One region of the Butyricimonas paravirosa genome, then DNA from elsewhere that is predicted to be linked to it. Evidence: riboswitches for the same ligand, from Rfam matches in the RefSeq annotation. Region 1 holds a riboswitch; the other holds the start of a gene.
What was found. Region 1 has a riboswitch for cobalamin ahead of F1644_RS11220 (TonB-dependent receptor). Riboswitches for the same ligand answer to the same signal wherever they lie in the genome.

Region 1 (7,503 bases):
TTCCGGCTCATCACCACCCTGCTCTATGTCTGCATCAGCCTCTCCATCATATATATAACGGAATGTAATGTGGCCAGAATTTCCTAATTTATCTTTATAAGTATCGAAAATCACTTTTGCACAATTCTTTCCGTCAGCAGAACGGAAAACAAAAACATTGTGATTATAATACCAAGTAGATTCCATATATTTATACCAAGCCCAACTATTAGAACCTTCACATTCTATCCCCGGATTATAAGAATCTTTCGTGAAATTTCCCATCGTAGTCATGATATTCAGAGAATCATCTACCACAAACTCGGAATTCACATTTCCAGTAACAGCAGCAAAAGTTGTCGCTCCAGAATCAAGCACTCCACCCTTTCCTTTTCCAGAAGTCCCACTATTGGTTTTCACGTAATAACGATTGAAAGCAACATCCCACTCCAAACTTGTTGTGGCCTGCTCTGTTGTCAATTCAACAAAATCTCCTTTTTTAAAAGAAAAATATTTCCAACCGCTATTATAATCTGCCGATTCAAAAGTACGAGTACGGATAGAATCATCTACCTCCGGACCATCACCGTCACCATCATCATCTGTACAAGCCATAAAGTTAAACGAAAATGCCAGACAAGCCAATAGCATGAGGCATGATTTTAAATTAAACTTTTTCATTCTATATCAATATTAAGTTAAAGATTCTCATGTTGTCAGAAACGGAATATCACGGAACCGAAGAATCGACGTCCGGCATCATACGTCGTGTAATGTTCCGTGTCCGTATAATCAAATAAATTCTGAATTCCGCCTGTTAACGTCAACCTCATAAACTTCTTTTGCCAAGGCGTATATTGGGCCACCAACTTCCAAAGACTATAAGCCGGTTTTGTATTTTCACGAATCACCTCTATTTCTTGACCGCTATCGTCCGTTTCAGTGGATTTACTCTGTGACAATTTCTTAGAAGTCCACCGTCCGGAGAGAGAAACAGAACCATCCCGTTTCAATAATTTACCGCGTAATGTCGTGGTAAAATTCAAGGCGTGTTTTGAATTTCCGGACAATTGCAAATCCGTCTCCCGATCTCTCGCATCAGTATAAGCATAAGTTCCCCTCAGCAACAATTGCTTAATCGGGTAATAAGTTAATGTTCCTTCTGCCCCGCGTATACGCACGGCCTCCACATTTGCATAATGCATTTCTGCTCCCAATTGTCCCGGTTCCGGATCTTCCACGTCAATAACAAAAGAATTAATTTTATCTTTTATCGTGTTCTGGTACCCTTCCACGCTTGCATTCAACCGTCCATTGTAAGTATATTCCGCCGAAACCGATAAATAATTGGAATACTCCGGTTTCAAATCTGGATTTCCAACATTATGCGACACACTTCCCATGTCAAAATCAGAATACAACTCCGTCAAGCCGGGAGCTTTAAATCCCCGACTATACCCGGCACGGAATTTAAAACTGCCCGGGGCATACATCAAATTTACTTTCGGGGTATACGCGTCACCAAAAACAGAATGGTGCGTGTAACGGAAACCTCCTACCAAATCCAGCTCCGGCAATATCTGCCAATCCACCTGCACGAAAACATTCGCATCGTTCACTTTTCTCACGGTTTGTTCCTTACCGTATTGCATCTTATTATAATTCCGAGTCCAATTCCATTCAATTCCTCCAACAATCTCCACGTTCTTCAAGGGACTATAAATATCTGTCAAACGGGCTGTCTGCTCGTGAGAAGTCGCATTCGTACTATCTGCAAGATCAATCAAATCATACACGGTCTTACGAGTATAAAAATCTCCGTAATACACCGCATACAACTTATTCTTTTCCCCGAAGGCATGCTCCAATGATGCCCGGAATGTTTTGTTTAAACTGCGATAATGCGTTGGAGATTCTCCCTTGGGAGGATTCTCTACTTCATTCCAATAGAAAGAAGCTGAAGCCACCACTTTCGTCCGTTCATTATTCCATCCTACCTTCTCCTCTATATTCATATCATGTGAAGGATTCATCGTGTAAGACTGGGGTGTTTCGGGCGTAAGATCATACCCATCCGTGGAATTACGACGAAAAAGAGTCTGGGAGAAAAATCCCTTGTGAGCCAACCCGATCCCCGCATCCAACTGCAGGTCATTAAACTTAGAATAACGAGCTTTTGCCCAGCCTTCCAAAGAGCGTTTCGGAGAATCCGTGATAATATTCACAACCATACCCATGGCACTTGACCCGTAAAGAGCAGAAGCCGCACCTTTCAAAATCTCGATCCGTTTAATATTGGACGTACTCAGCCGATCGAAATCGATAGGTCCCCCGGGAGTCTGAGATAACCTCTCCCCATCAACCAAGATAAGGATGTAACTATTTTCCAATCCCTGAATCTGGATATTATTACCGCGAGGGTCCACGTTAAAACGAAGCCCCGGAATATTGTACTCCAGAACATCCATCATACTCTCGTAATCATTTCGTTGTAACTCCTCGGCAGAAACGACACGAGTCATCACGGGAGCCTCGGAAATCACCTTTTCCGTTCTCGTACCTGTAATAACCACCTCATCCAAATCCAACAAACTCTTCTTCAGCTTAATAACAAGCCCAGAGATCGTTCCAGGAGCCACATCAACTTCACGAGTCTCATACCCAACAGAACGAACCGTCAAAGTTGCTTTACGATTGGCAGGCACGTCAATTTTAAATTTTCCTTCCGTATCGCAAACACTCCCCCAACCTAACTCTTTCACCATGAGAGTTGATAAAGGTATTGCTTCCCCTGTTTCAACATCCACGACTTTTCCGGTTAATTTTACCGTTTTCACCGTATCAGCCATCACCTCCGGTTGAATCGCCATAAGTCTTGACATTGGTGCAAAATTCAATACAAGTACGCCACATACTAGCAATAAGATACTTTTCATGTTTATTATTTTTTCATAAACATTATAAACGCCACACGACAGCACACATCACGCACATCCGTGGCTTCATAAATGTTACTGTTAATAAAAACAATAGCTATTATTTTTTCCTTTTTATCATCCTTATTCCCGAGAACAATAAAAACATCTAATTCAGGCAGGTTTTCTGACTTTCTCCGCTTATGTCGCCTTCCCGGACGAACCAGTGGCATGAGGTGACTAAGCATTTCCCGTGTAACGGGAAAGAGATTACAGCAACGGGTATTGTTCCGGACTCTCACCGGATTCCCTTACATCCCATACAGATAGCATGGGACTCACCAAAATCGACGCAAATATATAAAATAATTTATTTCTTAATGAAAAAAACAATTATTTTCTAATAATCAGCTAAAATATCTTACACCCATCTTCTGAAATCAAAAAAGCTGTTCGGGAAATAACCGAACAGCCTCGTATATCGTATTATCGATACAATCTAACCCTTATGAGTATATCCCCATTTCAAATAAATGGCACCCCATGTAAATCCGGCACCAAAAGCAGCAAGGATCAAATTATCCCCCTTCTTCAGTTGGTCCTCCCATTCATACAGACACAACGGGATTGTTGCCGAGGTCGTGTTACCGTATTTTTGGATATTAACCATGACCTTCTCTTTGGGTAACCCCATTCGTTCCCCGGTAGCCTTGATAATACGCAGGTTTGCCTGATGAGGTACCAGCCAAGCCACGTCCTCCGAGGACAAGTTATTGCGTTCCATCACTTCCACCGACACGTCTGCCATGTTCGATACAGCATGTTTAAACACGGGCTGTCCTTCCTGGTAAATATAATGTTCCCGGGCTAAAACCGTATCAATGGTTGGCGGTTTCAAAGAACCACCTGCTTTCATATGTAGGTGAACACGTCCCATTCCATCCGAACGCAATATGTGGTCAATTACCCCCAAATCTTCAGTTGTCGGCTCCAGCAACACGGCGGCAGCCGCATCTCCGAAAATAGGACAAGTTGCCCGATCCGTGTAATCCGTAATCGCGGACATCTTTTCAGCTCCCACGACAATCACTTTTTTATAACGCCCGCTCTCCACGTACTGCGTCGCCGTGATCAAGCCATATAGGAAACCGGAACATCCGGCATTAAGATCAAAACTAAAAGCATTCTTTATTCCCACCATATCGGAAATCACGTTCCCGTTAGCAGGGAAATGCATGTCGGCCGTAACCGTACAGCAAATCAATAAATCAACTTCTTCCGGTTTCAAACCTGTTTTACGAAACAAGTCCTCCACCGCTCTGGCCCCGAGGTAAGCACTGCCTTTACCGGCATCCCGCAAAATACGTCTCTCTTTTATACCGATTCGAGTCATGATCCATTCGTCTGTGGTATCTACCATCCGGCTCAACTCCTCGTTAGTTAGAATATAGTCGGGATAATACGCTCCTACCCCTGTGATTACCGCTCTTGGCCTTTCCATAAAATAAAAATTTTCAAATTGAATAATAGAATCAGACACCTATATACAATCATAGCCCCCTAGTACAGGGGGCTGTATTATCTAAGGCAATCTTTATCATTGCATCAAAATTATGCAACAACTGCTTTCTCAATAGCCAATTTACCCCTGTAATACCCACATTCCGGGCATACAGTATGATACTGAACTGCAGCACCACAATTTGAACACTTTGCTATTGCAGGAACCGTTGCCTTATCGTGAGTTCTTCTTTTATTCCTTCTCTGTTTAGAGATTCGGTGTTTAGGATGTGCCATTTCTCTCTAGTTTTATTTAGTTATTATTAATTAATTTCCTCAATTCATCCCAGCGGGGATCAATCTTATCATTCTCTTCTTCCATTGTCAACTCTTCCAGTACATGCTCCATCTCCTCGTTACATTCTCCCTCCGGGTGAACCACGCGAAGCGGGTAATTCAGCATATACACCTCATATAGCGGTTCACTCAAATCCAGATAATCATCATCTTGAGCCAAGATAATAAAATCATCATCATTTCCTTCCTCTCTCTCCCCGTACTTCGCGTACAAGTTCAATTCTCCGCTAATTGGTAACTCCATTTCCTCCAGACAGCGATCGCAAATTGCTTCTACCGTCCCTTCGATCGTCATCCGAACCTCCATCAGCAGGGATGATTTCACGATATTTACTCTCGCGTTTACTTTTCCTTTCGTTCCTTTTGTCGCGTCAAAACAATCAAAAAAACTGCCATCCATGACAAACTCGAAAGTGTGAACGCCTTCCCCTAAGCCTCTGTGGGCTATCTTATATTCTTTCAATCTGTCCACTACTCTTGACGTAAAACGGGGACAAATGTACAAAAAAATATAATACCCAGTACATTCATACCCGTTTTTTTCTTGGAAACAAAATCTTGTATCTCTCTCCCACTTAATCGTGTTCGCCTTTTGAAGTTTCTATTTCCGCAATGTGAACCCTACCGGCACTTGCAAAGTTTCTGAATCGTACATATTCAGATAAAGAATAATTTTTTGGAACATCCCCTCGATGCTAATCTCGTACATATCCAACATTCCACTATCACCGAAAACTGCGTTTTGGGTCTTGAACGGGCAGCAACTCCCTTGACGTTTATACGAAACCTTCTCTCCGTTAGGACCTGCCAATGCGTTCAAAAAGCGTTGTTCATTCAGAGGGCCTTCCATCCCCCCACCTACCTTGATTGGATTATCCTCCGTGTACCCATAGGTCTTGTCACGAGCAAATTTCGTGATCTTAAAAGTTCTCGCATCCAAAAGCTCGTGCCGGACGTTTGCTTCCCCCTTCCGGACACTCTTTTTCGAAGTCGCACAAGAACTCATCAAGAGTACCACAATACAGATAAATAAATAGATCGTTTTCATAATTTTGAATAATTAATGATTCATGTGAATCAGCAGTTAGGAAAATATACTCTACAAAGGTTAGAAATCTATTTCTAATAAACAACAGGGAGCCACAAGGCCCCATGTCAGGCTATCCTTCCTCGACACCAACCACCCGGCATCATGCCTTTTCTAACACGGCATGAACACCAACGAGTATTCATGCCGTGTAGATGCTATGTTAAAACTATGTTCATGGTCTAGTGCACCCATAGCCCATTCATCGAGTAACCATCGTCGTCGGATTTACCACCACCTCCTTCAAATTCCCATCAGCCATGATTTTCCGGGCAAGCTCCTGCACTTTTTCCACTGTGATCGAATTCAACAATTTATTGTAATCAACATCCCAATCCTCACCCCACGTGTAATACGTCTGTAATAAAATCAAACGAGTCTGAACATTCCTTGCATTTTGAGTTTCCATCTTTCGCCAATATTCCAGATGCTTGTTTAAATCTTCAGGATCAGGCCCTTTGTCGGCAATCTGAAAAAGCTCGTCTTTTACCACCCGAACCAGCTCTTCCACCATGTCCGGGTTCGTCTGGAAAGTTACCTTCAGATCATACGTACCGATCGGTTGTCTGGAGAGAGTTCCATTCACGGAAACCCCGTAACTTCCACCTTTTTCCTCTCGAATAATTTGATTATAGCGTGATTGAAGACAAGCGGAAAGCATTCCCATCGTCATCATATTCTGTTGCGTGTAGTCCATCCCGCCCGAGTAACCAATACTAACCATACTTCTGGCAGTTTCCATACGTATTTCTTGCCTTTCCTCTTTCACTCCGGGCAACACCCTCACCCCGTCATCCTTCCATCCCAATTGTTGCTTCCCGGCAGGAAGTCCTCCAATATATTTTTCCACCAGAGGCTTGAAAGTTTCCATGTCAATATCCCCGACAAAATAAAAAGTATAATTACCTGCCGCATCAGTAAACAAATTACGATACCAAGAGCTAATTTTACCACAATCAATACCTGCCAAGATCTGTTCATCAGGAATTCGTGTTCGCTGTTGGTCACCATACGTGATCTTATTCACCATTTGTGTCATGACAAAATCCGGAGAGTTTACTGAATTTTCCAAATTTTTCCGGTTCGCCTCGATTACCATATCCAAACGCCCCCGATCAAAATTAGGACGTGTAAAATACAGATACGTCAATTGTAACATGGTCTCCACGTCTCCTTTCGCGGCACTTCCGTTTATATCTGTCGAAAAACGATTAATCGTAGGTTGTATGTTAACAACCTTGCTACCCAACACCTTTCGTAACTGCTCTGCAGTGAAATCCCCTACTCCCGAAGCACTCACCACCTGTGCGAGCATCGAAACCGAATAATAATCCTCCGTGGGAATCATGGAAAGTCCCCCACTCGCCTGACCGCTCATGACGATCTGATACGGAGTATCCGTGGTTGGTAACACTACAACTCGGATACCATTCTTCAACATCCACACGGTCGAACCATATTTCCCTTTCTTGGTTTTTATAACACGACCAGAAATAACCTCTTCAGACAAGAGGGGTCGATCAATTTTTTCAGTCTGGTAAGGTTCCATCTCAACCGTTCGAACCCACGAGAAGAAATTTTCCAGAATCTCCGTTTCGGGTAAAACCCTCTTCGCCTTTTCCGGGGCGGAAATAACCAACACGTTATTAGCAAGCGAGATTAGCT
Region 2 (7,503 bases), 830 kb from region 1:
CTTGGGCGAGTTATGTTCCTTTTACCGAACTTTCCTTTGGGTCGATCAAGAGTATCGGGAGTACCTTGACGATCATGGTTACCCCTCCTCTACCCATGTACGCTAATAATGACATCACGAATATGGATGGTTTTGCCACTCTGGAAAGCGTGAAGGAGGTGACGATTAATTTCCAATCGGCTTTGACTTCGTATGCCGGGTTTAAGAAAGCGATCGACACGATCGAGAAGTTTACCACGAGGAGTAATGGTTACACGGTGACTTTGGATGACTTGAAAGCGGGTAAATGGACAAAAGAATAGTTACACTTGAAAAATATAGAATATGCGATTGATAAATATAAAAGCGGCCCTTTTTCTTCTCTGCGGGTTGGTGTTTGCGGTGGGCTGTGACGATGATGACAGCGACTTCAAGGGGAGAGACAATTACATCACTTCATTCTGCTTGGTTAAGGGGGAGACAACCTTGACGGCTTCCATCCTCGATGATTCTTTGAAGATTGTTGTGCCGGAGGATTTTTCGTTCGACGGTATGCGACCGGAGTTCAGCGTGAGCGAGAACGCCACGATCTCTCCCGATCCCTCGACGATCACGGATTGGGACGGGGAACACCGTTTCATGGTGACCTCCTATGCGGGGAAACATGACCGGGAATACGTTTATTCGGTAGAAAAATCTGCTGTTGTCCGGGTGGGTAATGTTACTTTACTCACGCAGGCGGACGTGGATGCCTTCGGGGAGGCTATGATTAGCGAGATTGATGGTAATTTGACGATCGGTCAGACCGATGGGGAAGATGTTATCGAGACGTTGGAACCCCTGAATCATTTGCGGAAAATCAAGCACAATCTTACGATTAACCCGACGTACGAGAGCGAGGAGATCATCGGCTTGGAGAATCTTGAGGAGGTGAGCGCTATCGTCGTGGATGCGAATACCCCGTTGAAAAAACTTTGCTTGCCAAAGTTGAAACGGATATATTTGGATTTCAAATTTTCCGGAATCGGTCAGTTGGAGGAGATTGATTTCCCGGAATTGGAATCTATTGAAGGGGGAATGGACGTGTCTTCCATGTTCGCATTGATCTCCGTGAAACTGCCTAAATTGCAGAGTGTATCTTCTTTAACGATCAATTATTGCACGTCCTTGGAAAGTATCTCTGTCCCGGTTTTGGAAGAGGTTACGACATTGACGGTCTCGAACAACAACGTCCTGCAGGCGATTGATTTCACCTCCTTGCAGACCGTGACCGGGAGATTTACCTTGTCCAAAGGTGTGTTTGAAAATTTAGAAGGGTTTAAATCTCTGGCAACTATCGGTTCAACTCTTGAAATACAAGATCTGAGTGACCTGACGAGCCTCGACGGGTTGGAAGCTTTAACTACCGTGGGCGAGAGTGCTAACTTCCGCAGCATGAGTTCTCTTGCGGATTTATCTGCTCTTGGTTCGCTTACGAAGGTTTCCAGCCTTTATTTCTCGGAAATCCTTGCCGAGGATTACTCTTTCTTGGAGCATTCCCTATCTGTCGGTTCGCTCTCTTTTAGCCAATCAAATGTTGCGGAATTGGACATCCGGGAGATTGACGGCTTGACTTATCTTGAGGTTCGTAATAACAATGTGCCTCTCACCTTGATCGGTGACGAAGCTATCTCCATGCAACGTTTATCTCTTTATGCCCCGAATATTGTTATCAAGGGCATCAAGGAAGTCACGACGACAGATTTCTTTGAATTCTGGATATCCGGTAGTCGTACGGAGGCAGTTCAGTTGAATGTGGAAAAAGTGACCGGGAAATTCAGCCTCACGGTTGTGGCTGCCGTGGATGATTTGGATTTACCCAATTTGAAAGAAGTTGACGGGGAGTTCGGTTTTTACATTCAAGGACGCTCCCGGGTAAATCTACCGAAACTGACAAAAATCGGTTCGTTAAGTGCTGGACATTGCTGTAACATGGAGTTGCTGTCACTGCCTGCGCTGGAAACGGTGAAAGGTGATTTCAATATTAGGGCGAATGACTCTTATGGTGGTCATTTGGATGGTATCTATGCGCCGGCATTGAGGTCTATCGGGGGAAAGTTGACGTTGAACGCATGGACGACGAGAACAGCCTCTTTGGAATACGTCAATTTTCCGGTACTCGTGTCGGCGTCTGCTGTGGAGATTAAGACGAATGTGGGGTTATTCGACTTCTCCGGCTTGAAAAGCGTGATCCCGGTACTGACTTCCGACAAGTGGATCGTGTCGGGTAACGGGTATAATCCCCAGTATCAAGATATGGTTAATGGAAACTGGAAAAAGGAATAGTTTATTTCTGTGAGATGGTAAACGTACTGGGTCTGCAAATCAAAATATGTGCTTTGCAGACCTAGTTGTATGTTTATGTGTTAGATTATCAGTATTTTGTTTTGTGAAATAAAGAGTGAAAAATAGTGTCATAAACTTCTACTGTCTTTATATTTTATATATTTTTGCAACGATTTTGGTGTCACACCTCGTTTCGGGCGTGTGGTGAAAAGGGAATCAGGTGCAAATCCTGAACAGACCCGCTGCTGTAAGCTCCGCCAAAGTCCGTGAACAAGACTCACATCCACTGTTTCGACACGAAATGGGAAGGGCGTTCAAGGACGGAGCAAGTCAGAAGACCTGCCAAGATCATGAGTTCGTAACTCTCTGGGACTAGAGTTCGCGAGGTGCAAGAAAAATAAATCTTTCTTGGATTAATGATTTGGTCCAAGGTGATTGCAAATGAAGGCGATCGCCGGAAATGGAATGATCGGATTTGTTATCGTTTAATGGCAGAGTAAATGAAATTAATCGTTTTTGGTGTAATTTTATGGTGTTCCTTGTTTGGGAATTATTTGTGGGCACAAAAAGTGGACACGACAAAGGTGTACAATATTGATGAGGTTGTTGTTGCCGCCAAGCGGGTTCAGAAGGAGGTGATTCCGGTTCAAACGATGGAAGGTCCGGTGTTGCAAAGGTTGACAGTACATTCCGTTGCGGATGCTTTGCGTTATTTTTCGGGGGTGCAGATCAAGGATTACGGGGGAATCGGGGGCTTGAAGACCGTGAATATCCGGGCGATGGGGACCCAACACGTGGGGGTGTTTTATGATGGTATCGAGTTGGGAAACGCACAGAACGGGACCGTGGATCTGGGACGTTTTTCACTGGATAACATGGAGGCGATCTCTTTGTATAACGGGCAGCGGAGTGCCATATTCCAGTCTGCCAAAGATTTTGGCTCGGCCGGGTCTATTTATATGACAAGCCGTACACCTAGATTTACAGACGGGAAGAAATATAACGCGAAGGTTACTTTTAAAACGGGATCTTTCGGGGTGGCGAATCCATCGGTGTTGTTTGAACATCGGTTGGGGGAACACGTGAGCGGGGCTTTTAGTTCGGAGTATATGTACACGACAGGAAAGTATAAGTTTAGCTACAAAAAAAAGAATGGTTACGATACGACTGAGGTTCGTAAGAACGGGGATGTTCGTGCTTTGCGGGCAGAGTATGGTGTGTTTGGCCGGATGAATGACGGGGAGTGGAAGGCTAAGGCATATTTTTATGATTCCGAAAGAGGTTATCCCGGCGCATCGGTACGGGAAGAGCCGGGAAAGTTCAAGCATCAGGATCGTCAATGGGATTCTAATTTTTTCCTTCAAGGTTCTTTTTTGAGGCATTTTAGTGGTTATAGTTTACAGATGAACGCGAAGTATGCCTATGATTATTTGCATTATCTTTCCGATCCCCGGTTGGACGTGAGTACGATGTACGTGAATAATCATTTCCGGCAACACGAAATTTATGTTTCGTCAGCCAATATGTTTGCCATTTTGCCTTTTTGGAACGTGGATGTGTCCGTGGATTTTCAGTGGAACAAGCTGAATGCAGATTTGGTGGATTTTGTCTATCCGACCCGTTACACGACTTTAGGGGCCGTGGCGACGGCCTTGCATTTTGACCGTTTTAAATTTCAGGCAAGCGTGTTGGGGACTTTCGTGCATGAGCGGACGAAGGTGGCGAATGGGGCAGCGGATGATATGCAGGAATATACACCCACGGTCGTGATGGCGTGGCAACCGTTCCGTGTGGCGGATTTTAACGTGAGGGCTTTTTATAAGCGAGTGTTCCGAATGCCGACGTTGAATGATTTGTATTATACTTTTATCGGGAATATAAATCTGGAACCGGAGTACACGAACCAGTATAACGTGGGAGTGACTTATAATCGCAACTTTGATAAAGGGGTGTTGCTGGGGCTGGACGTACAGGTGGATGCCTACTATAACGAGGTGTCGGATAAGATTATTGCCATGCCGACTTCCAATCAGTTTCGCTGGACGATGGTGAATCTGGGAGAGGTGGAAATTCGAGGGGTTGATGTCGCCGTGCAGAGTAACTGGAGGTTCTGTCAACATTGGTTGTTGGATGCCCGGGTGAATTACACATACCAGAAGGCTCAGGATTTCACGAAGAAGGAGAGTACGTATTACGGGGACCAGATTCCGTATATCCCTTGGCATAGCGGTTCGTTGATTCTGAACGGGACGTACAAGAGTTGGTTTTTGAATTATAGTTTTATATACACAGGGAAGCGTTACGAGGCGAGCGCGAATATCCCGGAGAATAGGGCTAAAGAGTGGTATACGAGTGATTTCTCGTTATCCAAGAATTTCTCGTGGCGAAAGACTGTAATTCGACTGACGGCGGAGGTGAATAATATTTTTAACCAGCAGTACGAGGTGGTACAGTGTTACCCGATGCCGGGGACGAACGTGAAGTTTATTATCAACATAGAAATTTAGATAAAGATCGAATGATGTATTGTGAAAATCGAATGAAATTAGGTATGTTAATGTTCCTCGCGTTGGGAATGTTATTGTTTTTTTCTTGCCGGAATGATGATGATGAAATTATTCCGTCCGTAATAACGAAGGTTACCCCGAGCGATTCGGTGCCGGGGCCTGTAAAAGGTTTTTTCCTGTTGAACGAGGGGAATATGGGAAGTAATAAGGCCACGTTGGATTATTTTGATTATGCTTCCGGAGAGTATCATAAGAATATATTCGCAGAGCGGAACCCGAGCGTGGTAAAGGAGCTGGGAGACGTGGGGAATGATATTCAGATTTACGGGAATAAGTTGTACGCGGTGATTAATTGTTCTCACTTGCTCGAGGTGATGGATGTGAACACGGCTAAGGAAATTACGAAGATCACGGTAACGAATTGTCGTTATATTGTTTTTCATGAGGGATTCGCTTATGTCAGTTCGTATGCCGGACCGGTACAGATAGATCCGAATGCCCGTTTGGGTGAGGTGGTGAAGATTGACACGGCCACGCTGAAAGTCGTGGGGAGTTGTACCGTGGGGTACCAACCGGAAGAGATGGTGATTGTCGGGAATAAGTTATATGTTGCAAACTCTGGAGGATATCGTGTGCCTAACTACGATAATACGGTGTCCGTGATTGACTTGGAAACGTTTAAGGAAACGAAGAAAATCACGGTGGCGATTAATCTACATCGTATGCGTGTTGACCAAAATGGACTGATTTACGTGACTTCCCGCGGGGATTATTATAACGTACATTCAAATACTTACGTGATAAATGCGAAGAATGATCTCGTGGAAGGATCTTTGAATTTTCCGGCGAGCGAACTTTATTTGTGTGGCGATTCGCTTTATTCTTACAGCACGGAGTATAGTAAGATTACGAGTAAGTGGACGGTCAATTACACGATTTATGACACGAAGGCGAAACGTATTGTCTCTCGGAATTTTATCAAGGACGGAACCGAGAAGTCTATCGTGACTCCTTACGCTTTGGCGGTAAATCCGGAAACAGGCGAGATATTTGTGGGCGATGCCGGGGATTATGTTACCCCGGGGAGGTTGTACTGTTTCGGGCCTGACGGGAAGAAGAAATGGGATGTGCAAACGGGAGATATTCCTGCTCACATTGTGTTTACGACAAGGCCTTTACAGGAGAAAGACGGGGAGGAAGGATAAATACTCGTTTTTTGGGTGTGAACAGAATTGAGTAATTCCTGCTTGCACAATCGTAATTGATGGAAAATGTAAAAAACAAATAATATAAGATTATGAGAAAAAGTTTGTATGCGAGCGTGATCCTATTTGTGTTAGGGATAGGAGCCTGCTCGGATGATGATGATGTGCAAGGTGGTGGAGATGATGAGTATGGATACGATGACGGGGCCGTGTTGGCTGATGACGCTATACCCCAGACAATCCCTCATCAGAGTTATTTTATCGCAAACGAGGATTGGTTCGGGCATGAGATGGGCAGTTGCAACCGGTTTTACCCGGAGAAGGATACGATCGTCTATCGTTGTTTCCGGAAGGCTAACCCGGGGAAGACATTAGGGGTAACTACTCAATTTGCAATGAATTGGGGTGGATATATTTATTTCATGTCGAAGCAGGCACCGCGTTTGGTAATAGCGGATGCGGAGACATTAGAGGAGAAAATATCGTTTAACGTGATCGATGGAGACGGGCGAGGTTGCCTGGGTGTGGACGTGAAGACGGTGTACGTGGCGACGACGAATGGGATCCGTATTTTCCGGGTGAATAAATGGGCTTTTGGTGGATTCGTGAAGGGGACTTCGAGTGCCACAGGCGATTTGTATGAAGGACAGATCGGTGATATGGTTCGTGCCGGGGATTATGTGTTTGCCGCTTTACAAGGTAAAGGGGTTTTGGTCATCGATCCGGTGGCTCATGAGGTGAAGAAGGTGATAGAGGTAGAGATGCCTGGGGCGTTGTGTGTGGATAAAGAGGGCTACCTGTGGACTTCAGCAAAAGAGAAGGAGTTATGGCGGATTGATCCTTACACGTGTGAAATCGTGAAACAGTTGAAGGTGGCAAAGGCCCCGTCTGTTGGTTGGGGAGCTTGGAGGCCGAGTTCTTTGTGTGCCAGTACGCAAAAAAACGTGATTTATTGGAATATCGGAACAGCGGGTATTGCTGGAAGTACGGGAAATCAGGAGTATCGTTATGATATTGACAAGGACGAGATGGGACCGATAAATGGTGTGAGTGGTTATGGGGTGTCACGCGTGGAGACGTTGATAGATGTTATCGTGAATTGTGGGGGAGGGACATATGACGGAACGACAGGTGAGCAAGTGAGCAGCATGAAGATTTTGGGAGGTTTGACGAATGAAAATGCGTCCTATGCTTATTTTTTCCCGTCCATCCCATTTTTTGAGGATACGAACGAGCCTCACGTGCTGGTGAACCAGATCATTTTGAAGCCAGGTGAGGAGAAGAAGATTTGTTTGAGTGATCAGGTGTATGATGCGGATAACACTTCTGTATCTATTTTGAAAGATTTGATTTTTAACGAGAAGCAAAAATTGGTGACTTACCGGGTGGAACGTGACACGTTGTATTTGAAGGCCGGAAGTGTTCCCGGTAGCACGAAGTTTATTTTTAATGTTTGTTCTAACGGGAGGGAGAATGAAAAGAGCGTT

Region 2: another riboswitch for cobalamin. It lies ahead of F1644_RS14360 (TonB-dependent receptor); the one in region 1 lies ahead of F1644_RS11220 (TonB-dependent receptor).

The regions. Positions count from the first base shown of each region.
Region 1 covers NZ_CP043839.1:2,706,372-2,713,874, forward strand. The annotation lists gene F1644_RS11215 (HmuY family protein) at 1-660, opposite strand, end outside; gene F1644_RS11220 (TonB-dependent receptor) at 696-2,915, opposite strand; cobalamin riboswitch at 3,054-3,255, opposite strand; gene F1644_RS11225 (beta-ketoacyl-ACP synthase III) at 3,394-4,395, opposite strand; gene rpmF (50S ribosomal protein L32) at 4,506-4,691, opposite strand; gene F1644_RS11235 (YceD family protein) at 4,708-5,223, opposite strand; gene F1644_RS11240 (2-dehydro-3-deoxyphosphooctonate aldolase) at 5,353-5,799, opposite strand; gene F1644_RS11245 (M16 family metallopeptidase) at 6,041-7,503, opposite strand, start outside.
Region 2 covers NZ_CP043839.1:3,532,301-3,539,803, forward strand. The annotation lists gene F1644_RS14350 (hypothetical protein) at 1-302, shown strand, start outside; gene F1644_RS14355 (leucine-rich repeat protein) at 325-2,304, shown strand; cobalamin riboswitch at 2,464-2,665, shown strand; gene F1644_RS14360 (TonB-dependent receptor) at 2,805-4,811, shown strand; gene F1644_RS14365 (YncE family protein) at 4,844-6,016, shown strand; gene F1644_RS14370 (DUF5074 domain-containing protein) at 6,109-7,503, shown strand, end outside.